3 regions of the Paenarthrobacter sp. 22069 genome follow, and region 1 is predicted to be linked to each of the others. Evidence: riboswitches for the same ligand, from Rfam matches in the RefSeq annotation. Region 1 holds a riboswitch; each other region holds the start of a gene.

Region 1 (6,250 bases):
AAGGATTCCTGCACCCGCACCACCACCGTGGTGTAGGACCAGTAGCCATGGTCCAGCACCGACGTGAACAGCACTTCCACGCTCTCTGGCGGGACGGCGGCTTCCTCGTAGGCCTCCCGGAGGGCGCCCTCAACCGCTTCCTCGCCCTCGTGGAGTGCACCGCCGGGCAGGCCCCACGTGCCGCCGTTGTGGCTCCAGACGGCACGGTGCTGCAGGAGCACCCCCTTGGTGGGGTCGTAGGCCAGGACTCCGGCCGCGCCGAACCTGCCCCAGTACCGGCCGCGGTCGCCTTCCACCCAGGCGTCGCCGGGGTCCCGGGGACCGGTGCGCGGCGGTGGCGTGGAGGACATGCTGGAGGACAGTGGGTGATCCATTAATCCAGTCTGACAGGTCGGGCGGCAGGATGCCGTCCTGCGTCAGGTGTCGTGTCCGTGGTCGACGGTGAAATCGCCGCCGGGGTACATGACTGTCTCGTGTCCGTCGTCGAAGCGGACAACGTAGGGCGGGTGTCCGCCCTCGCCACGGACTTCCAGGATCACTCCATGCCGGTCCGAAGACCCCACGTTCCTCCCATGGACCACGATGCGGTCTCCTTGGGCTGCCTCCATGGCAATCACCTCCAAGCCCCCAGATTACGACTCCGGGCGGGCATGGAACAGGGGCGCCGTGGCAGGATTCCGGTATGCCGTTGAACCTGGTCCTCATCGCCGATACGCACGTGCCCAAGCGCGCCAAAACCCTGCCTGCGCAGGTGTGGGCCGCCGTCGAAAAGGCTGACGTGGTGTTCCACGCCGGGGACTGGGTGGAGGCGGCCCTGCTGGACGAATTCGAACGCCGGAGCAGGCGGCTGTTGGGTGTTTACGGCAACAATGACAGTCCGGAACTGCGGCGGCGGCTGCCGGAAACGGCCACCGCAACGCTCGGGGGCGTCCGCTTTGCAATGGTCCACGAGACAGGCCAGGCGAAGGGCCGGGAACTGCGGTGCGAGGCGCTGTACCCGTCCGCGGATGTGCTGGTGTTCGGCCACAGCCACATCCCCTGGGACACCACCTCACCCCGGGGACTGAGGCTGCTGAATCCGGGGTCGCCCACGGACCGCCGCCGCCAGCCGGCCTGCACGTACATGGAGGCGGTGCTCGACGCCGGGCAGCTGTTCCGGGTCACCTTGGTGGAGGTCGGCCGCAGCTGACTCCGCCCGGGCTTGGCAGGGCGGGGAATCTATGCCTAGGCTGGGAAACGTAAGCATGCTTAGCTTTTGCTGTTGCCGGTGGGCAGCCGCAGTTTCCCGGAGTCCGGGCAGTGAACCGGCCAGGACTCCGCACGAACAGGAGGACCGCCATGACTGACCAGTACACTTTCCGCAACCCCGTCACTGCGTACGAAAAGATCTCCCCACCCAAACAACACCAGCCTGAGCCCGGCCTGGATGCCGAACTTGAGCCCAAGGCCGACCTCGGCGAGGAGACGTACCGGGGCACGGGGCGGCTGGACGGCCGCCGGGCCATCGTGACCGGCGCCGACTCGGGGATTGGTGCGGCAACGGCCATCGCCTTCGCACGGGAGGGTGCCGACGTCGTGCTTTCCTACCTGCCCCAGGAAGAGGAGGACGCCTCACGTATCGCGGGCATCATCGAAGCGGCCGGCCGGAAGGCCGTCAAGGTCCCGGGCGACCTTAAGGACTCCGCAGCCTGCCGGGACCTGGTGGACACCGCGGTGGCCGTCCTGGGCGGCGTGGACATCCTGGTCAACAATGCCGGAAAGCAGGTGGCCCAGGAAGACCTGCAGGACATCACGGACGAGCAGTTCGACCACACCCTGAAGACCAACGTCTACGCCATGTTCTGGGTGACGAAGGCCGCCGTGCCGCACATGCCGGCGGGCTCCACCATCATCAACACCACATCCATCCAGGCCTACAACCCCTCCCCGACCCTGGTGGACTACGCCACCACCAAGGCCAGCATCAACAACTTCACCAAGGGCCTGGCCCAGCAGCTGGCCCCCAAAGGCATCCGGGTGAACGCCGTGGCTCCCGGCCCTATCTGGACGCCCCTGCAGGTCAGCAGCGGCCAGCCCAAGGAGCAGCTGCCCGAGTTCGGCCAGTCCACTCCCCTGGGCCGGGCGGGCCAACCCGCCGAGCTCGCCCCCGCCTATGTCTTCCTGGCCTCACCCGAGTCCAGCTACGTGGTGGGCGAAACACTGAACGTCAATGGCGGCAGCCCCACCCCATAGCTTCCGCTCCCGGGAACCGCCGGCGGCGAACGCCCTCAGCGGTCGGCGTCCTGGCCGGACGCATCCTGGTCTGCCAGGAGCCGGTCCGTAGCGGGGTCGGGCTCGCCGCCGAAGAATTGGGCCAGTACCGTTTTGAACACTGTTTCTCCGGGTGCAGCCCGGAGAAACAGTGTCATGGACGAGCGGAGCTTTTTGGCGTCGATGCCGCCGAAGACGTCCTGTGCAGACTGGTCGGCATGGTTCGCCAGGACCATGGCACATTCGAGCAGCCGCGGACCGAGAACCTCGTGGTCCAGGTAAGCACGGGCCTCGGCAAGCGAGGAAATGGCATACCGGCGTGAGGTCTCACTCTGCCCGAGCCCGGCAATCTGCGGGAAGATGAACCACATCCAGTGCCCGGACTTCCTGCCCACCTGGAGCTCCCCCAGCGCCTGCTCATAGGTTCCGCCGCTGTTCTGGGCGGCGACAAAGCGGTCAAGGCCAAACTGATCATTCATGGGGTTCTCCTGGATGCATTCAAAAGGGACAAGTCTTCCTCAAGGGATGCAGCGGCAGCCTGCAACTGCGGGTCCGGGTCTTCCCGCCACCTCGCCAGGACAACGGATGCCCGTTGCTGCTCCCGCTCCCCCAGCCCTGCCAGCATGGGCGCCAGCACATCGGCGAGGAGCGGCGCTGTCAGATCCGCCGCCTGCGCGGACCGAAGGAGACCCTCCAGCCGGGTCAGGTCCGAGTGCCGGAGCAGCCGAACGCGCGACTGCAGCAGCACCACGGCGGCCAGGCGGCGTTCGAAAACGGGCCGGCCGCCCGGCCGCGGCTGGCCCCACAGGGCGGAGGCCAGCATCACGGTGTCGTCATGGTCAAGGTCCTTGAACTTCCGCAGGGCATCGCGGACCGTGCCACGGACTGCCCCGATGGAGGAACCGTAGGAGGCAAGGCGCCCGCCCAGCCGGTGCGCCACTTCGTCCGCACGGTACCAGGCACCTTCGTTCTGGAGGGTCCGGTCGATGAATTCCGCCGCGGCGGACACTGTCTCCGCAGGGCCCGTCATCGTCCGCGCCCCGTGGAGGCGTGGAGGATGCAGAACGGCGTCCAGGGCCGCGCTTCGAGCCGGCCCTCGGCGATGGGTTCCCCGCACGCAGCACAGATGCCGTAGGTACCTCCGGCGAGCCGGGCCAGGGCAGCTTCCACCTCGTCCAGTCCGGCGGAGCTTTGCTTCAGGAGCGCCGAGGCCTGCGATAGTTCGAAGGCGATGGTGGAGCCTTCGGGGTCATGCTCATCGTCGACGTTGGAGTCGCGGCGTGCCGAGTTTGCCGCGTCAATGTCGGCCCGCAGCGCGGGCAGCAGTGCCATGCGCCGTGCCCGCTCATCTTCGAGCAGCGCACGGAACCGTTCGAAATCTGGCATGGGGAAAGCCTAGCGCGTCAGTCAGTACCAGTTCAGGGACACGGAGTGGTTCCAGGCGGCGCACGGGGAGCCGTAGCGGTCGCGGATGTAGCCGAGGCCCCACTCGATCTGGGTGCGGTAGCTGGTCAGCCAATCGCTGCCGGCGCTGGAATACTTTCCCGGCGGCAGGGCCTGGGGTATTCCGTAGGCGCCTGAATAAGGGTTTGTGGCGGTGGTCAGCCACCCCGATTCCCTGGTCCAGAGCTGGGCGAGGCAAAGGAACTGGTCCTGGCCCCAGCCGAAGGCGGCGAGCCGTCCGGAAGCGTAGCTTTTCGCCCCGGCCGGGTCATTCACGGCCCCACCGGGAACGGAAGGCACGACGACGGCGGGCGGGGCGGGTGCCACGGGCGGGGTACCAGGAGCAGGAGCGGCCGGATTGTCGGCGGGAGCGGCGGCCTGCACGGGATCCGGCGGCGCCGGATTTGGCTGAACGGGACTTTGCTGTACGGGATTTTGCTGTATGGGAGTGCTGGGAAGGGCCGGGGTTCCGAAGGGTGCCGCAGGTTCGGCGGGTGCGGGCAGCCGCGCAGCAGCGGCCGCGGCGGCCGCCTGCCTGCGGGCCTGTTCCCCGGCTGCAGCACGCCTGGCCTCCTGCGCCTGCCCGTAGGCGGCCAACGCCGCCTGGCCCTGCCGGTACTCCCCCTCAAGGGCCGCCGTCGTCCCCTTCAGTGCAGCCAGCTGCGCCGTCAGCTCCTCGCTGTGCTGCTGTTCCTGGGCGACCTGCCGGCCGAGCGCGTCACGCGCTGAGCGGGCAGAATCCAGTTTTGCTTTGGCCTCCGCCGACAGCCGCTCCCGCTCGCTCCTGGCAGCCCTTTCCTGTTCCGTGAGGGCGGCGGCGACCCTGCCGGCGGCCCCCGCTTTTTCCACCAGCGCGGCAGTCTTGTCACCGACCAGCTTGACCAGGTTCAGTCCCTGCACGCTGTTGGTGCCGAGGGCGTCCAGTGCCACGAAGAAACCCGCGTTGGTGCCCCCGGTCTTGTAGGACTGCGCGGCAAGGGCACCAATGTCTTTCCGGCGCCTGGCCAGTTCATCGTTGGCCCGCGCTGCCTGCGCGGTCAGGGCTTCCAGCCTCAGCGTCGCGGAGTCGAGTCCGGCCTGGGCGACGGCGTATTCGGCCGCCGACCGGACGGCGGCGTCCCCGGCGGCTTCCGTCTGCTGCTGCAGTCCGTCCAGGAGGCCTGTAATGGTGGTGATTTCGGCTGCCTTCGCGGCTTCCGATGACTGCGCCGCGTGCACGTCAGCCCAGGAGGGGTAGCCGGCGGGCGGGGCGGGATCATCCGCAGTGGCCGGCAGCGGGAAGGATGCCACCGCCAGGGCCAGCAGGACCCCGGTCAACCGGCGCCGGGGATTGATCACGAACAGGGGCATAGTCCCGAAGCCTACCCTTCGCCGGGGCCTGCAGGCAGGGGTCCGTTTCGGGATTGTTATCGCTGGCCTTTCCGGGACGTCAGCCAAGGTCAGCCCGGAAAAGGCTGTCCGGATCCATTCGGTGGCGGAATCCGAGAGGACCACCTCGTATGTTACCCAAATGTGACAATTAGCGGGAGCGCGGGTTATGGTCTTCTGGTGTCCCTCTCAGTCGGGACATTCCCATCAGTATGCCGAGCCCTGCCGCTGATCATGGGACACAACCGCTCCAGCTGGCAGGGACGGGGGAACCAAGTTTCCACGGCCACGTGTGTGGCCTTGGGGTTAAGTCGATAGTGTCTCCGTACGTCACGGGGTGCTTCCGGCCGGGTATCTCCAGCCCGAACCCGACAGCTCACCCCGCAGGCATGGGAGAGGCGATCAACCGTGTCAAAAATTTCCACCACTGCCCGTCACCGCGCGACCCCGGCCCGCTCCATTGTGCTCGAGGGCCTCGCCGTCACAGCCAAGTCCCAGGCCCGCTCGCTGGGCCGCCCTGCGCTCGCCGTTGCTGCGGCATCCGGCATTGCATTCGGCGTTGGCGCCCCGGCCCACGCCGGTGTGACCGGAGCGGACACCACTGATAACAGCAGCGTCCAGGCATACTCCGCGCCCGCTGCAGCCCCCGCGGCTGCCACGGGAAGCGTGCACACCGTTGTTTCCGGTGACACCCTCGGCGCCATTGCGTCCGCCTACGGCGTCGGCCTGAACGACCTCCTTGCGGCCAACGGCCTGGGTCTGTCCTCGATCATCTACCCGGGCGACCAGATCCAGATCCCCGGCGCAGGCTACACGGCTGCTCCTGCTCCTGCCCAGGCACCGGCACCGGCACCGGCACCCGTCCAGACTGCCGCAGCCACGGCACCGACGAACACCGGCATGAACATGTCCTACGCTTCGGCCACCACGGGCACCGGAACCGGCGCAGCCATCCTGGCATCCGCCTACAGCCAGGTCGGCGTGAACCAGGACTGCACTGCCATGGTTGAGAAGGCGCTGCGTTCCGTTGGCAAGACCGTCGGCGACCTCGCGCCCACCCAGTTCTTCCAGTACGGAACGGTGGTAGGCGCTCCGGCCCCCGGTGACCTCATCATTACCTCCGGCCACGTGGGCGTTTACGCCGGCGACGGCCAGGTTGTGAGCGGTGGCGTCAACGGCTACACCACCC
Region 2 (6,250 bases), on a different contig from region 1:
CGCCGTGGTCACCAAGGCGGACCCCGACGGCAAGCTGAAACAGCTCCTCAGTGCCCAGTCGGCCGGATCGGTGACCCGCGCGGCTTCTGCCGGCACCCTGGCAGCGCCGTTGGCCACCCTCACCACCGCTTCCCCTTTCGGCTACCGGGTAAGCCCGATCACCGGTGGTACGGGTGACTTCCACCGGGGGCAGGACTTCGTCGCGCAGTGCGGCACGTCTGTCCTGGCGGCGGCCACGGGAACCGTTACCTTCGCCGGCTGGCACCAGTTCGGTGGCGGGAACCGGGTGGTCATCGACCATGGAAATGGCCTGGAGACTACTTACAACCACCTCTCATCCTTCAACGTCAAGGTTGGCCAGACAGTCTCCCGCGGGGACGTTGTGGCACTCAGCGGCACCACCGGCGCCTCCACGGGCTGCCACCTGCACTTCGAGGTGCAGGTCAACGGCGAAGTGGTCGATCCGATGGGCTGGCTGTAACCAAATGACTGCGCACTCTCAGATCCTCGTAACCCGTCGTGACCTGAATGTGACATTGAAGCAAAACTGCTGTACCGTCTAACTCGCGTCAACTTTTCCGAAGTTGACGCTCTTGAGTGGATTGCCTAACTCTGCCACCGCTCAAGGTCCGTTCGCATTTCATCGTCTGGCAGGGGCGGGGGAACCAATTTTGGCCTTCATTCCAGGAGGCCTTGGGGTTAAGTCACGAGCTTTTTTAGGAAAGCACTGTGGCCGGGTGACTCCCATCCGAATCCGACAGCTCACCTCGCAGGCATTGGGAGAGGCTACCTTCGTGTCTTCACGCCATCATTCTGCGCGCCACCGTGCGCAAACGGTTCGCACCAACCCCCTGGATGCCATGTCCAAGGCTGTAAGTGCCAATGCCGGGACCGTGGGCCGCCAGGCTGCCGTTGTGGCAGCTGCATCGGGCCTCATCCTGAGCATGGGCCTGCCCGCGACGGCTGCTGACACCACTGCTGGTGTTTCTGCATCCACTGAGTCCGGCTCCGCCCAGACCGCCCTGGCTGTCACCGCTGCCCCCACGGCGACGGTCTCCTTCGAGCGTCCCGTCGTCAAGACCACCGCTGCACCCAAGGTGGAAGCGGTCCGCACCCAGTCCACCGATTCGGCCAACCCCGCCGCGGCAACCCAGGGTGGGTCGACCGCTGCCAAGACGGCTGAGACTGTCTCCGCCGTGTCTTCTGCGGCCACTTCCGGGATTGCAGCCATTGCCTACACCGGCATCGGCCACTCCTATGTCTGGGGCGGCACCAGCCCCGTTACGGGCTGGGACTGCTCCGGATTCGTCCAGTGGGTTTACGCGCAGGCCGGCATCAGCATCCCCCGCACCAACGCGTGGAGCATCATGACTCCCACCTCCACCCCGCAGCCGGGTGACCTGGTCGTCCAGAACGGTGGCGCACACGTTGGCATCTACGTCGGCAACGGCATGATGATCAGCGCGCTGAACCCGTCGCAGGGCACGCTGCTCCACTCCCCGGCAGCTACCGGTTCATCCTCGTACTACCACTACGGCAACTAGTTCTTGGGCTTCACGCTCCAAGGGCTATTTCTTTGCCCAAAGCTTTTTCGCTAGATCACATCCCCGTTCGGGATGCGCCGGCGTACCCCCAAGATGCCGGCGCGTCCAACCTTCCCTGCCTGCCTACAAGCGGTCCAGGGGAAATACGAAAGAGAGAACTGATGACGACACGTGCTACCGCGCGCCACCGTGCCGAGGTCACCAAAACCAACTCGATCGCTGTCATTGCCAAGGCGGTCAGCGACAACGCCGGCGGCATGGGCCGCCAGGCGGCAGTTATCGCGGCTGCCTCCGGCCTGGTCCTGACCAGCGGCATCGCCGCCAACGCTGCCGACGCCAACGTCAAGCGGGACTCCGCTCCGGCGTCCGCGCTGGAAGTTGAATCCGCCATCGACGCTCCGATCTCCGCAGCGTCCACCATTGCCATCAGCTACGAAAAGCCCGCCGTGACCACTACGCCGGCTCCCGTGGCCGAGCCTGAGCCCCAGGTCGAGGTCCAGGAAGCTGCTCCCGTGGCCCAGCCCGTTGCTGTTCCCAAGGTCACGGCCAAGGTTGCCACCGTCGCCGCTCCCGCTGCCCCCGCCGCGCAGGCATCAGCCAGCGGTAAGGGTGCTGCGATCCTTTCCGCCGCTTACGCCCAGCTGGGCGTGCACCAGGACTGCACCATGCTGGTGACGAACGCCCTGGCCGCTGTCGGCATCCACTTCCATGACTGGCCTGCCGGCTACCTGTCACTGGGTGAAACCGTGCCCATGTCCCAGGCCCAGCCCGGTGACCTGCTGTACTACGCTGATGGCGGCGGCGGCATGGCCCACATCGCTGTTTACGCCGGAAACGGCATGGCCGTTCACGGCGGCTTCAACGGCAATGACACCGTGGTCTTCAGCGCCAATGTCGGCTCCGGACCGGTGGCCATCCGCGTCAGGTAGGCATTTTTCGTGCCGGCCTGATCCAGTGCCGCCCGCGAATTGCTGCAAAGGGACCCCCGCCACCAGGCGGGGGTCCCTTGCGCTTTAAGGGAGTTTCGGGCGGGGCCCTTGCCTTTTCCCCGTCTCCGGCAGGGACTGGGCTCCGCGGCGGCGATTACCTGATTCTGCACTTCTTTGTTTACTCTTGTGATGTCGATCCATAGCCCGGACATGCCGAGGGCAGCCGGCCCTCGTGCCCCTGACGGGTGCGGCCGTGAAGAGGTAAGTGCATGCGCACTCTCGTTCTGAATGCTGGATATGAACCGCTGGCGGTTGTGACTTTCCGCCGGGCGCTGGTGCTTGTGCTCGCGGGCAAGGCGAGCGTGGTGGCCGAGGGTGACGACCCCGTGGTGGGCCCCACTGACGTGCTGGGCCGCCCGTCCGTGATTCTCCTGAACCGCTACATCAGGCCCCGGTACAACCACTCCACCGCGGTCAGCCGCCGCGGAGTGCTACGGCGCGATGGGCATAAATGTGCATATTGCGGCAAGGCGGCACACACCATCGACCACGTGCACCCCAAATCGCGGGGCGGCGCCGATTCGTGGGAAAACCTGGTGGCCGCCTGCCTGCGGTGCAACAACGTCAAAGGCGACCATACTCCCGGGGAAATGGGTTGGACCCTGCGTTTTGTGCCGGAGCCGCCGCACGGAACCATCTGGCAGATCAAGGAACTCGAGAAGCCCACGCCTGCCTGGGATCCCTTCCTTCTTCCGGAACGCGCTGCCTGACCAGCCCGGCCTGTGCCGCCGCCGGCTGTGGCGCTTCCGGCCGTGCCGGTCGCTAGGCTGGGGTCATGCAAGCGAACACGTTGGCGTTTGATGCCCTGATCCTGGCCGGCGGCCGGTCCTCACGGCTGGGAGGGGTGCCCAAGCAAACCCTCGTCTTCAGCGGCCAGACCCTCCTGGAGCGGGCGCTTGCCGCTGCGTCCGGGGCGCGGCTCACTGTCGTTGTTGGGGACCCTGGCGCGCCTGGCGAAGCCCCAGCGGAGTTGCCGGGGGTTATGCAGCCGGCCGCGGTGCTCTCCTGCCGGGAAGAGCCGCCGTTCTCGGGTCCCGCCGCTGCCATCGCTGCCGGCCTTGATACCTTGGCGAAAAATGGTGGTGGTTCGCCCCTCACATTGGTCCTGGCCTGTGACATGCCGCTGGCGTCGGAGGCAGTGGCTGCTCTCCAGCGCGCCCTGGCCGACACCCCTGGGGCAGTCGTCGGGGAGCGCAGCGTCATGGCATCCGCCGAAGACGGCAGGCCGCAGCCCCTGGCTGCTTTTTACAGCACAGCCGAGTTAACACATGCCTGCCGGGAACTCGCCGCCCGGAACGCACTGGTCAACGGCTCTGTCCGGGCGCTCCTTGCTAATCTGGACGTGCAGCTTGTCACAGTCCCCGCCGGCTCCACCTCCGATGTGGATACCTGGGATGACGCTGCCGCGCTGGGGATGGCCGCCGGAAACCAGCGCGGAAGCCAGGACCGGCGGACGGGCGACACTAACGTGGGAGGCAATTCGTGAAAAGCCAGGACGAAACGCTTGAAGAGTGGTGCCGGGCCCTGCTCCAGGCGTACAAGCTGGAGAATGTCCAGATCGACGTCAACGCGGTGCTCTCCCTTGCCGGCGTTGCCGCCCACTCCGTGGTCCGGCCGGCCGCGCCGCTCACCACGTTCATTGCAGGCTTCGCCGCGGGTCTGGCCGCCGCCCCGGGCAGGGAGATCGATCCTGCATCCATGGACGCGGCACTGGCCGTCGCCCGGTCCCTGGCACAGAACTACGGCACTGAAGCCGCCGGGGCTCCCGGCGAATGACAGCGGAACCCCGCAGTGATCCCCACGCACCGCCGGGCAGCGAAGGAGAGGTGCTGACGGCCCGAACGCCGCAGGACAACGCCGGACACACTGACGTGGTGGGCACGACCGGCACATCCGCAGCCGAACAATCCGATTCTGACGTGGACGAACCTGGCCATTCTGCCGGCGGCCAGGGCGATGCAGGGCATCACCATGGAGCCCATACCTGGTCAGAGGCTCGTCAGGTGGCGTATGACGCCGCAGCTCCCATCCCGTCCGGGCCAGTGGCGCTCCGGCTGGCGTTGGGCCGGAAACTTGACCGGGACATCCTGGCTCTTCAGGACATGCCGCACTATGCATCCTCGGCCATGGATGGTTGGGTGGTCAATGGAAGCGGCCCGTGGATCCCGGTGGAGCCGGGTGTCCGGCTGGCACCGCACCAGGCCAGTCCCATTGCCACCGGTGGACTAATTCCTCCCGGCGGCAAGGCCGTCCTGCGCACGGAAAGTGCCGTCCTTGGCCGGGACGATGAGGGGCTCGCTGTCCTGATGACCGGAGGCAAAGCCCGTCCCGGGGAACCCCGCGCGGGCGAGCACATCAGGAAGGCGGGGGAGGAGGCCCTGGAAGGGGACATCCTGGTACAGGCAGGGGTGGAGCTCAACCCGGCACATCTGGCACTGGCGGCACTGGCCGGCCACGACGAAGTGCAGGTCCAGGGCAAACCCGTGGTGCGGCTGGTGCTGACGGGGTCCGAGGTGGTGGAACAGGGCAGGCCCGCGCCGGGCCAGGTGCGGGACACGTTCGGACCGCAGTTGCCGGACGTCGTCGCCATGCTGGGTGGAATCCCCGGCGGTCAGCAGAGAATTGGCGACTCCTACGCCGAGTGGCTCGCGGCACTGGAAGACGTTCTCCCCGACGAGCCGGACGCACCCGACCTGCCGGCCGACGTCGTCATTACCACTGGCGGCACCGGGCGCTCGGGAACAGACCACCTCCGGCGTGCGGTAGCCGAACTGGGCGGCCGGCTCATCATCGACGGCGTGGCCATGCGCCCGGGCCATCCCGCAGTCCTGGCCGAACTTCCGGATGGCCGGTTTGTCCTGGGGCTTCCCGGCAACCCGCTGGCGGCCATGATGGCGCTCTCCACCGTGGGTGCTCCCTTGCTTGCCGCCCTGGGGCATGGGGCCATGCCGCCGGTGCATGAGGTGCCGTGCGGAACAATGATCGAACCCGACCCCGGCCGGACCCGGCTCATGCCCTTCCGGTTGCTCTACGGCATGGCGTCCCCGGCGCAGCATACGGGCCCGGGAATGATGCGCGGACTGGCCGCCGCCGATGGCGTGCTGGTGGTGCCCCCGCATGGAGTGCAGCTGGGCGAGCCGGTCCCGGCTTTCGCCCTGCCGTGGGGACCACCGATACCGCAGCCGCGGGAAGGGGCGCCCAAGGCGAAACCGCGAAGCAACCCGCGCCCCGGCCAGCCCAAAGCTAAGCCGGCATCCAGCGGCCCGGTGGACTGGAGTGCGCTTCTGGGCTGAGGCGGGGCCCCGTGGTGCCATGATGGAGTTATGAACAGGCAGGGTGGAACATGGGACGCGTAACGCAGCGCCGCAAGGTGCACAAGTATGTCCTGGACGGTTCGCCCGGTGCCCTGGAGCACCCGGTCCGCCACCGCGAAGACGTCCTCGCCGTAGAGGAACCGCTGGAAATCCGGCTGGGCAGGCTTTCCTATTCGGTCACCATGCGGACGCCCGGGGACGACTTCGACCTGGTGGCCGGCTTCCTGGTGTCCGAGGGCGTCATCTGGGCTCCCGAGCAACTGGTGTCCCTGCGGTTCTGCGCCGGCGAAGACGAAAACGGGGTCCAGACGTTCAACGTGGTGGAGGCGCAGCTGCGGCCGGACGTCCCGCTTCCGGACACCGGCCGGAAGGTCTACACGTCCAGTTCCTGCGGCATCTGCGG
Region 3 (6,250 bases), on a different contig from region 1:
GGCCTTCCCGGCGGTGCTGGTGGTCCCGGTGCCGGCGGAGCAGGCGGTCCCGGTGAAGGTACCGCCGACGCCGCCGTGACCACGCTGCTCTCCTCCACCACCACGAAATGGTCCGCCATCGTCTCGGGCGCCAGTCAGGCAGCCGGCCTGGAACTTGCCTCGAACACCAGCGTCATCGCGCTGGGCGGCTGGAATGGCGGTGACCCCTACCCCACGCTCGCCGAGTTCCAGGACATGGTCGCCAAGGGCGAGATCAGTTACTTCATCGAAGGCGGCGGAGGGATGGGCGGCGGCATGGGCGGCCGGGGCGGCCGGGGCGGCAACTCGGAGGTGGTTGCCTGGGTCCAGGCCAACTTCCAGGCCCAGACGGTGGGCAACTCCACCGTGTACCAACTCACCAAGTAGGACGCCATGGCCGGCCGCTTCACCAGCACCACATATCGACGCACCGCCACCAGCCTTGTGCCGTCCCGTCCGGGACAGGCAGCCGAAACAACCCGTACCGCCAGGGGGAGCGGAAAGGACGGCTCTGGCGTCCGGCGGCCCCGACCTGCCCTCGCGCAGCGGCTGGAACTGGCAGCAGTCCTGGCGGGCACGGCCGTGCTGTACCTCTGGAACCTGGGGGCGTCCGGCTGGGCCAATGCGTTCTACTCGGCGGCAGCCCAGGCCGGATCGCAGGACTGGACAGCCTGGTTCTTCGGTTCCTCCGATGCCGCAAACTCCATCACGGTGGACAAGCCGCCGGCGTCGCTGTGGATCACGGGGTTGTCCGTCCGGCTCTTCGGGCTGAATTCCTGGAGCATCCTTGTGCCCGAAGCGCTGATGGGGGTCGGCGCGGTCTGGCTGCTCTACCTCGCCGTCCGGCGGGCGGCAGTACCGGCCACCGGTGACGCAAAGCTCGCGCATCGGGCCGGGCTGCTGGCCGCCGCGGTCCTTGCCCTCACCCCCGTGGCCACGCTGATGTTCCGGTTCAACAACCCGGACGCCCTGCTGGTGCTGCTCATGACGGCGGCCGCCTACGCGGTCCTCCGTGCCATCCAGGATGAACGGCTGGGGTGGCTTGTGCTGGCGGGGGTATTTCTTGGCTTCGGGTTCCTGGCCAAGCAGTTGCAGGTGCTGCTGGTGGTTCCCGGCTTTGCCCTGGCGTTCCTGGTAGCGGCCCGGGGCAGGATGGGGCGGCGCCTGCTCTGGCTCGCTGGCACCAGTGCCGCGATGGCGGCTTCCGCCGGATGGTGGCTCCTGGCGGTGGAGCTGACACCGGCCAGCGTGCGCCCCTACATCGGCGGCTCACAAAACAACTCCATCCTGGAGCTGACGCTGGGCTACAACGGCCTGGGCCGGCTGACCGGCGACGAAACAGGCAGCGTGGGCGGCGGCAATGGCTGGGGCGTTCCGGGGCTGCTGCGGATGTTCAGCAGCGAGTTCGGCGGCCAGATCGCATGGCTCCTGCCGTCCGCCCTGATCCTAGCCGCTGGCCTTCTCTGGGTGGGCCGGCGGGCCCCGCGGACCGACATGGTGCGCGCCAGCGTCATCATCTGGGGCTCGTGGGTACTGGTGACCGGCCTGGTGTTCAGCTTCATGTCCGGCATCATCCACCCCTACTACGCGGTGGCACTGGCACCCGGCATAGCCGGGCTTGCAGGGTTGGGCGGAGTTCTCCTGTGGCAGCACCGGCACCAGCCGGCCGCGGCCATTGCCCTGTCTTCAGCCACAGCAGCGGCGGCAGTCATGGCGTTCCAGCTGCTGGGCACAACCACCGCCTACGGTCCCTGGCTACGCGGGCTGGTCCTGGCAGCGGGCTTGGCGGCCGCGGCCGGGGTTGGACTGGGCAGGCTTCTTCGCCTGCGCTCCACGCAGTGGACGACGGCGGCCCCGTGGACGACGGCGGCCCGGTGGACGGCAGCAGTGCAGCGGACGACGGCGGCGCTCGCCATTGCGGCATCGCTCGCCGGACCGCTGGCGTTCTCCATCTCCACTGCGGCGACGGCCCACAGCGGGGCCATTGTCAGCGCCGGTCCGGCGACAGCATTCGGCGGCCCGGGCGGGTTCGCCGGCAACAGGGCCGGTGGGCCCGGCACGGGCGGCAGTGCCCGGCAGTTCGGCGGTCAGGCCGGACAAGGCCAGGGCCAGGGCGGAGCTGGCGGGGCCGCCGGACGTGGCGGCGGTGGAGGTGGCGCTATGGGTGGTCTTCTCGGCGCCCCCACCCCGTCGGCAGACCTGGTGGCAGCGCTGAAGAACGGTGCAGCGGGGTACACCTGGGCCGCGGCGGTGGTGGGTTCCAATAATGCGGCCGGTTACCAACTGGCAACGGAACTCCCCGTGATGGCGATCGGCGGCTTCAACGGCACCGATCCCTCCCCCACCCTTGAGCAGTTCCAGGAGCTGGTGTCGAAGGGGAAGATCCACTACTTCATTGCCGGCGCAACCATGCGGTCCAGCACCGGCTCAGACGCTGCCACCCGGATTGCACAGTGGGTAGCCGAAAACTTCGCCGCGCAAAGCATCGGCGGGACCACGGTCTACCAACTCGCCGCCTGATCCGAACTGAAACCTGGAGCAATTCGACGCGCTGCGGCCGTGACTTCCGTTACCTAAATGTGACTTTCGCGTTTCATTCCTGTACCGTCGATTGGGTGCGGTCCCCGTTCGGGCCGCATATCCCGGGTTGACGCCAAGCTCTGCCGCTTCCCCGGATTCCGATTGAGCTACGGCAGAGGCGGGGGACCCACCGTCCCGGGCAATGCATGCCCTTGGGGTTAAGCCAGTACGTGTTCTTTCCGTACGGCCGGATGCCCTCATCCGAACCCGACAGCTAACTCCGCAGGTGTGAGAGGCGATCAATCATGTCCAAAAACACGGCAGAAGCACGCCTGCAGGCCAAGGCTAAACACCGGGCCGCCAAGCAGGCCAAGAAAACCACCCTGGGCCAGCGCGCGGGAATTCTCGCAGCATCGTGCGCCGTGCTGGTGGGGGTAGGCGCGGCAGGTCAGGCCACCAGCAGCATGACTCCAGTGTCATCGACCGAGTCCAACACTTCCACGGCAGCGGCCGACTCCCAAATGAGCATTGAGAAGAGCGAGATCCGTTCCAACCCGGCAGCCACCCCCGCCCCGGCAGCCATTACGGTCGCGCCGCAGGCAGCAGAACCGGCCCCGGCAGCGCCCGCACCGGCGCCCGCGGCTCCCGCACCCGCCCCGGCACCCGAGCCCGCCCCGGCACCGGAGCCGGCTCCCGCCGTCGCAATTAACGACCCCGCCGGCGCCCAGGCGTACGCCGCCGGCCAGCTGGCCTCCTTCGGCTGGGGCCCGGATCAGATGCAATGCCTGCAGACGCTCTGGACCAAGGAATCAGACTGGACCACCACCGCCACCAACGCCAGCAGCGGGGCCTACGGGATCGTCCAGTCCCTGCCCGCGGAGAAGATGGCGAGCGCCGGTGCGGACTACCTCACCAACTACCGCACGCAGATCAACTGGGGCCTGGACTACATCAAGAAGAGCTACCAGTCGCCCTGCGGTGCCCTGGACTTCCACTTGGCACACAACTGGTACTAAGCAGGTCACCCCGCAACGGGGAACTGCAGCGCAAGCCGCGGGCCGCCTCACATGATGCGGTCCGCGGCTTGCTTTAAGGGTTGGCCTGCCCCTCATTCCGCCACGGAATGTACTGCACTGACCACCTGTTTCCGTCTGGATCGGCGAAATGGACGAAGTGGCCCCAGTCCTGCACGTCGATGTCGCTGACGTCCACGCCGTTGTTCTTCAAAAAATCGTGGGCGGCCTTGATGTCATTGACCACCATCTGGAGGTTGGATCCGGAGCCTGGCGGGGCGTCCATGAGTCCTTCGCCGATGCAGATGGAGCAGGCGGAGCCTGGCGGCGTCAACTGCACGAAGCGGATGGAGTCCGAGGGCCGCTCGTCATAGTCGGCGTTGAAGCCAACCTTGTTGACGTAGAAGTCCTTGGCCCGGTCGACGTCGGATACGGGGACAAACACGAGCTCGAGTTTCCAGTCCATCCGCTCAGGCTAGCGGCAGGAAACCGTTTGAAAAAGGGTGAATAACTACCCTGCGATGCCGTAGAGGCGGTCGCCGGCGTCGCCAAGGCCAGGAACGATATAGGACTTTTCGTTGAGTTTCTCGTCGATGGAGGCCAGGACAATGTGCACATTGGCCCCGGACAGCTCCTCCTCCAGCCTGGCAAGGCCTTCCGGCGCGGCGAGCAGGCAGATGCAGGTGACGTCGGACGCGCCGCGCTTGAAGAGGAACTTGATGGCCTCGCGCAGGGTGCCGCCCGTTGCCAGCATGGGGTCCAGGACGAAGACCTGGCGGCCGGTCAGGTCCTCAGGGAGGCGCTCCGCGTAGGTGATGATGTCCAGCGTTTCCTCGTCCCGCGCCATGCCCAGGAAGCCCACTTCAGCGGTGGGGACCAGCTTGGTCATGCCCTCCAGCATCCCCAGCCCGGCGCGGAGGATGGGGACAACCAGCGGGGTGGGTTTGGTGAATGCGGTGCCGATGGTGGTGCTGACGGGCGTTTCGATGGTGACGGGCTCGGTGCGGACTTCCCGGGTGGCCTCATAGGCCAGCAGGGTCACCAGCTCTTCCGTCAGCTGCCGGAAGACAGGAGACGGCGTGTTCTTGTCCCGCAGGACGGTGAGCTTGTGGGCGACCAGGGGGTGGTCAACAACGAGAGTACGCATCCCCCAAAACTATCATCCGGCGCTGCCCTTCCCGGGTCCGGAGCTTCCGTGCTCGTGCACTTCCTCGGCGACGACATCGCGCACGATCGGACGGTCGAACGACGGCGCGGCACCGGCGTGCTCCCGCCTGCGGACAAGGTGGAACAGCCGGTGGGCCATAATCACCACACCGACCCAGGTGAGGCCCAGAAGCCACCCTGCCATGACGTCCGTCAGCCAGTGGTGCCCCAGGAAGACGCGGCTCAGGCCCATGGCGATGATGAAGATGGTGCCGGCCGTAATGGCAGCGACGCGGACCCGCATGGTGTGGAACTGGAGGCAGATGAGGTACACCACCAGGCTGATGACCACCGTGGTGTTCAGGGTGTGGCCGCTGGGGAAGGATGGCGAGTCCTCGAACGGGGGAACAGCGTCCGCGTGGTCCGGGCGGGTGCGGCCCACCAGCTTCTTGCCGAACGTGGTGGCCGTGATCGACGCTGCTGCTGCCCCGCCGATCAGGACCAGCGGCCGCCAGTTCCTGCTGAGGTAGGTCAGCCAGGCGGTGAGGATGCTGGCCAGGATGGGCATGCCGATGCCGCCGCCGATGTTGGTGAAGCCGGTGACGAAGGCATCGAGCGCCGGGCTGCGCAGGCTTTCGGCGAAGGCCAGGGCAGGCTTGTCCATGTTGGCCAGACCGGCGGAGTCCACCACGTTGTCGTAGACTTCCGCACCGAGCAGCGCCAGCGACACGATGACGACGCCGCCCACCAGGATAGTGAGGACCAGCGCCGCATAGGGTTTGAACCAAATACTTATGCGGTCCCGAAGAGTGTCCATGGTGCCTCCCGGCGTCGGTAAGTAACCTGAATATCCCTCGAAACTATCATTGAGCCATGCCCTTGCCGGAAAAGAAATACCATGCCTGGATGGGCCTTGCCCTTGCGGAGGCCCGGCGGGCGCTGACAACGGAGGACGTGCCGATCGGGGCCGTGGTGATAGGGCCCGACGGCGGTGTGCTGGGTTCCGGCCGCAACCAGCGCGAGGAACTGGGCGACCCCACGGCCCACGCCGAGGTGGTGGCCATCCGGGAGGCGGCCCGGCGGTTGCAGGAGCTGGCCAGGCTGGAGGGCGGCGCCGGCGATGGCTGGCGGTTGTCCGACTGCACCTTGGTGGTCACCCTGGAACCCTGTGCCATGTGTGCTGGGGCGATTGTGCTGGCCCGGATCCCGCGGGTGGTCTTCGGGGCCTGGGACGAAAAGGCAGGCGCCGCCGGCTCTGTGTTCGACATCCTCCGTGAACGGCGGCTCAATCACTGGGTTGAGGTATACCCCGGCGTCCGGGGTGAGGAGTGCGGCTCGTTGCTGCGCGAGTTTTTCGCGGGGCACCGCAGCACGATCTGAGCTGCGAAGCTCCTGGAGCCGGAGCGTGGCGCGTCTCCCGGAACCGCGGTCAGTCGCGCTCCCCCAGCATGGCCAGGACCTGCCTCGCGGTGCTGTTCCAGTCCGGCAGCCGTGGCCGGGCGTCCAGGGCCGCCGCATGCCAGGCCTCCCTGGTGCCCGGATCCTCAAGCCAG

What was found. A riboswitch is a leader RNA that binds a small molecule or an ion and turns the genes downstream of it on or off. The one in region 1 is predicted to bind cyclic di-AMP.
Region 2: linked by a shared signal. The riboswitch ahead of ACTJK0_RS10585 (C40 family peptidase) and the one ahead of ACTJK0_RS09050 (LysM peptidoglycan-binding domain-containing protein) in region 1 are both predicted to bind cyclic di-AMP.
Region 3: linked by a shared signal. The riboswitch ahead of ACTJK0_RS16345 (hypothetical protein) and the one ahead of ACTJK0_RS09050 (LysM peptidoglycan-binding domain-containing protein) in region 1 are both predicted to bind cyclic di-AMP.

The regions. Positions count from the first base shown of each region.
Region 1 covers NZ_JBQEQF010000009.1:27,363-33,612, reverse strand. Annotated here, with positions in the region: gene ACTJK0_RS09090 (NUDIX domain-containing protein) at 1-374, opposite strand, end outside; gene ACTJK0_RS09085 (DUF1918 domain-containing protein) at 417-608, opposite strand; gene ACTJK0_RS09080 (metallophosphoesterase family protein) at 683-1,189, shown strand; gene ACTJK0_RS09075 (glucose 1-dehydrogenase) at 1,339-2,232, shown strand; gene ACTJK0_RS09070 (DUF1810 domain-containing protein) at 2,268-2,729, opposite strand; gene ACTJK0_RS09065 (DNA alkylation repair protein) at 2,726-3,280, opposite strand; gene ACTJK0_RS09060 (TraR/DksA C4-type zinc finger protein) at 3,277-3,636, opposite strand; gene ACTJK0_RS09055 (lytic transglycosylase domain-containing protein) at 3,658-5,043, opposite strand; cyclic di-AMP (ydaO/yuaA leader) riboswitch at 5,295-5,466, shown strand; gene ACTJK0_RS09050 (LysM peptidoglycan-binding domain-containing protein) at 5,470-6,250, shown strand, end outside.
Region 2 covers NZ_JBQEQF010000011.1:25,016-31,265, forward strand. Annotated here, with positions in the region: gene ACTJK0_RS10580 (M23 family metallopeptidase) at 1-481, shown strand, start outside; cyclic di-AMP (ydaO/yuaA leader) riboswitch at 610-790, shown strand; gene ACTJK0_RS10585 (C40 family peptidase) at 861-1,544, shown strand; gene ACTJK0_RS10590 (NlpC/P60 family protein) at 1,706-2,473, shown strand; gene ACTJK0_RS10595 (HNH endonuclease) at 2,743-3,243, shown strand; gene mobA (molybdenum cofactor guanylyltransferase) at 3,309-4,019, shown strand; gene ACTJK0_RS10605 (DUF6457 domain-containing protein) at 4,016-4,309, shown strand; gene ACTJK0_RS10610 (molybdopterin molybdotransferase MoeA) at 4,306-5,826, shown strand; gene fdhD (formate dehydrogenase accessory sulfurtransferase FdhD) at 5,877-6,250, shown strand, end outside.
Region 3 covers NZ_JBQEQF010000020.1:61,861-68,110, forward strand. Annotated here, with positions in the region: gene ACTJK0_RS16335 (ArnT family glycosyltransferase) at 1-405, shown strand, start outside; gene ACTJK0_RS16340 (ArnT family glycosyltransferase) at 412-2,538, shown strand; cyclic di-AMP (ydaO/yuaA leader) riboswitch at 2,678-2,838, shown strand; gene ACTJK0_RS16345 (hypothetical protein) at 2,844-3,554, shown strand; gene ACTJK0_RS16350 (glyoxalase superfamily protein) at 3,628-4,017, opposite strand; gene upp (uracil phosphoribosyltransferase) at 4,063-4,698, opposite strand; gene ACTJK0_RS16360 (phosphatase PAP2 family protein) at 4,711-5,514, opposite strand; gene ACTJK0_RS16365 (nucleoside deaminase) at 5,571-6,077, shown strand; gene ACTJK0_RS16370 (glycosyltransferase family 4 protein) at 6,127-6,250, opposite strand, start outside.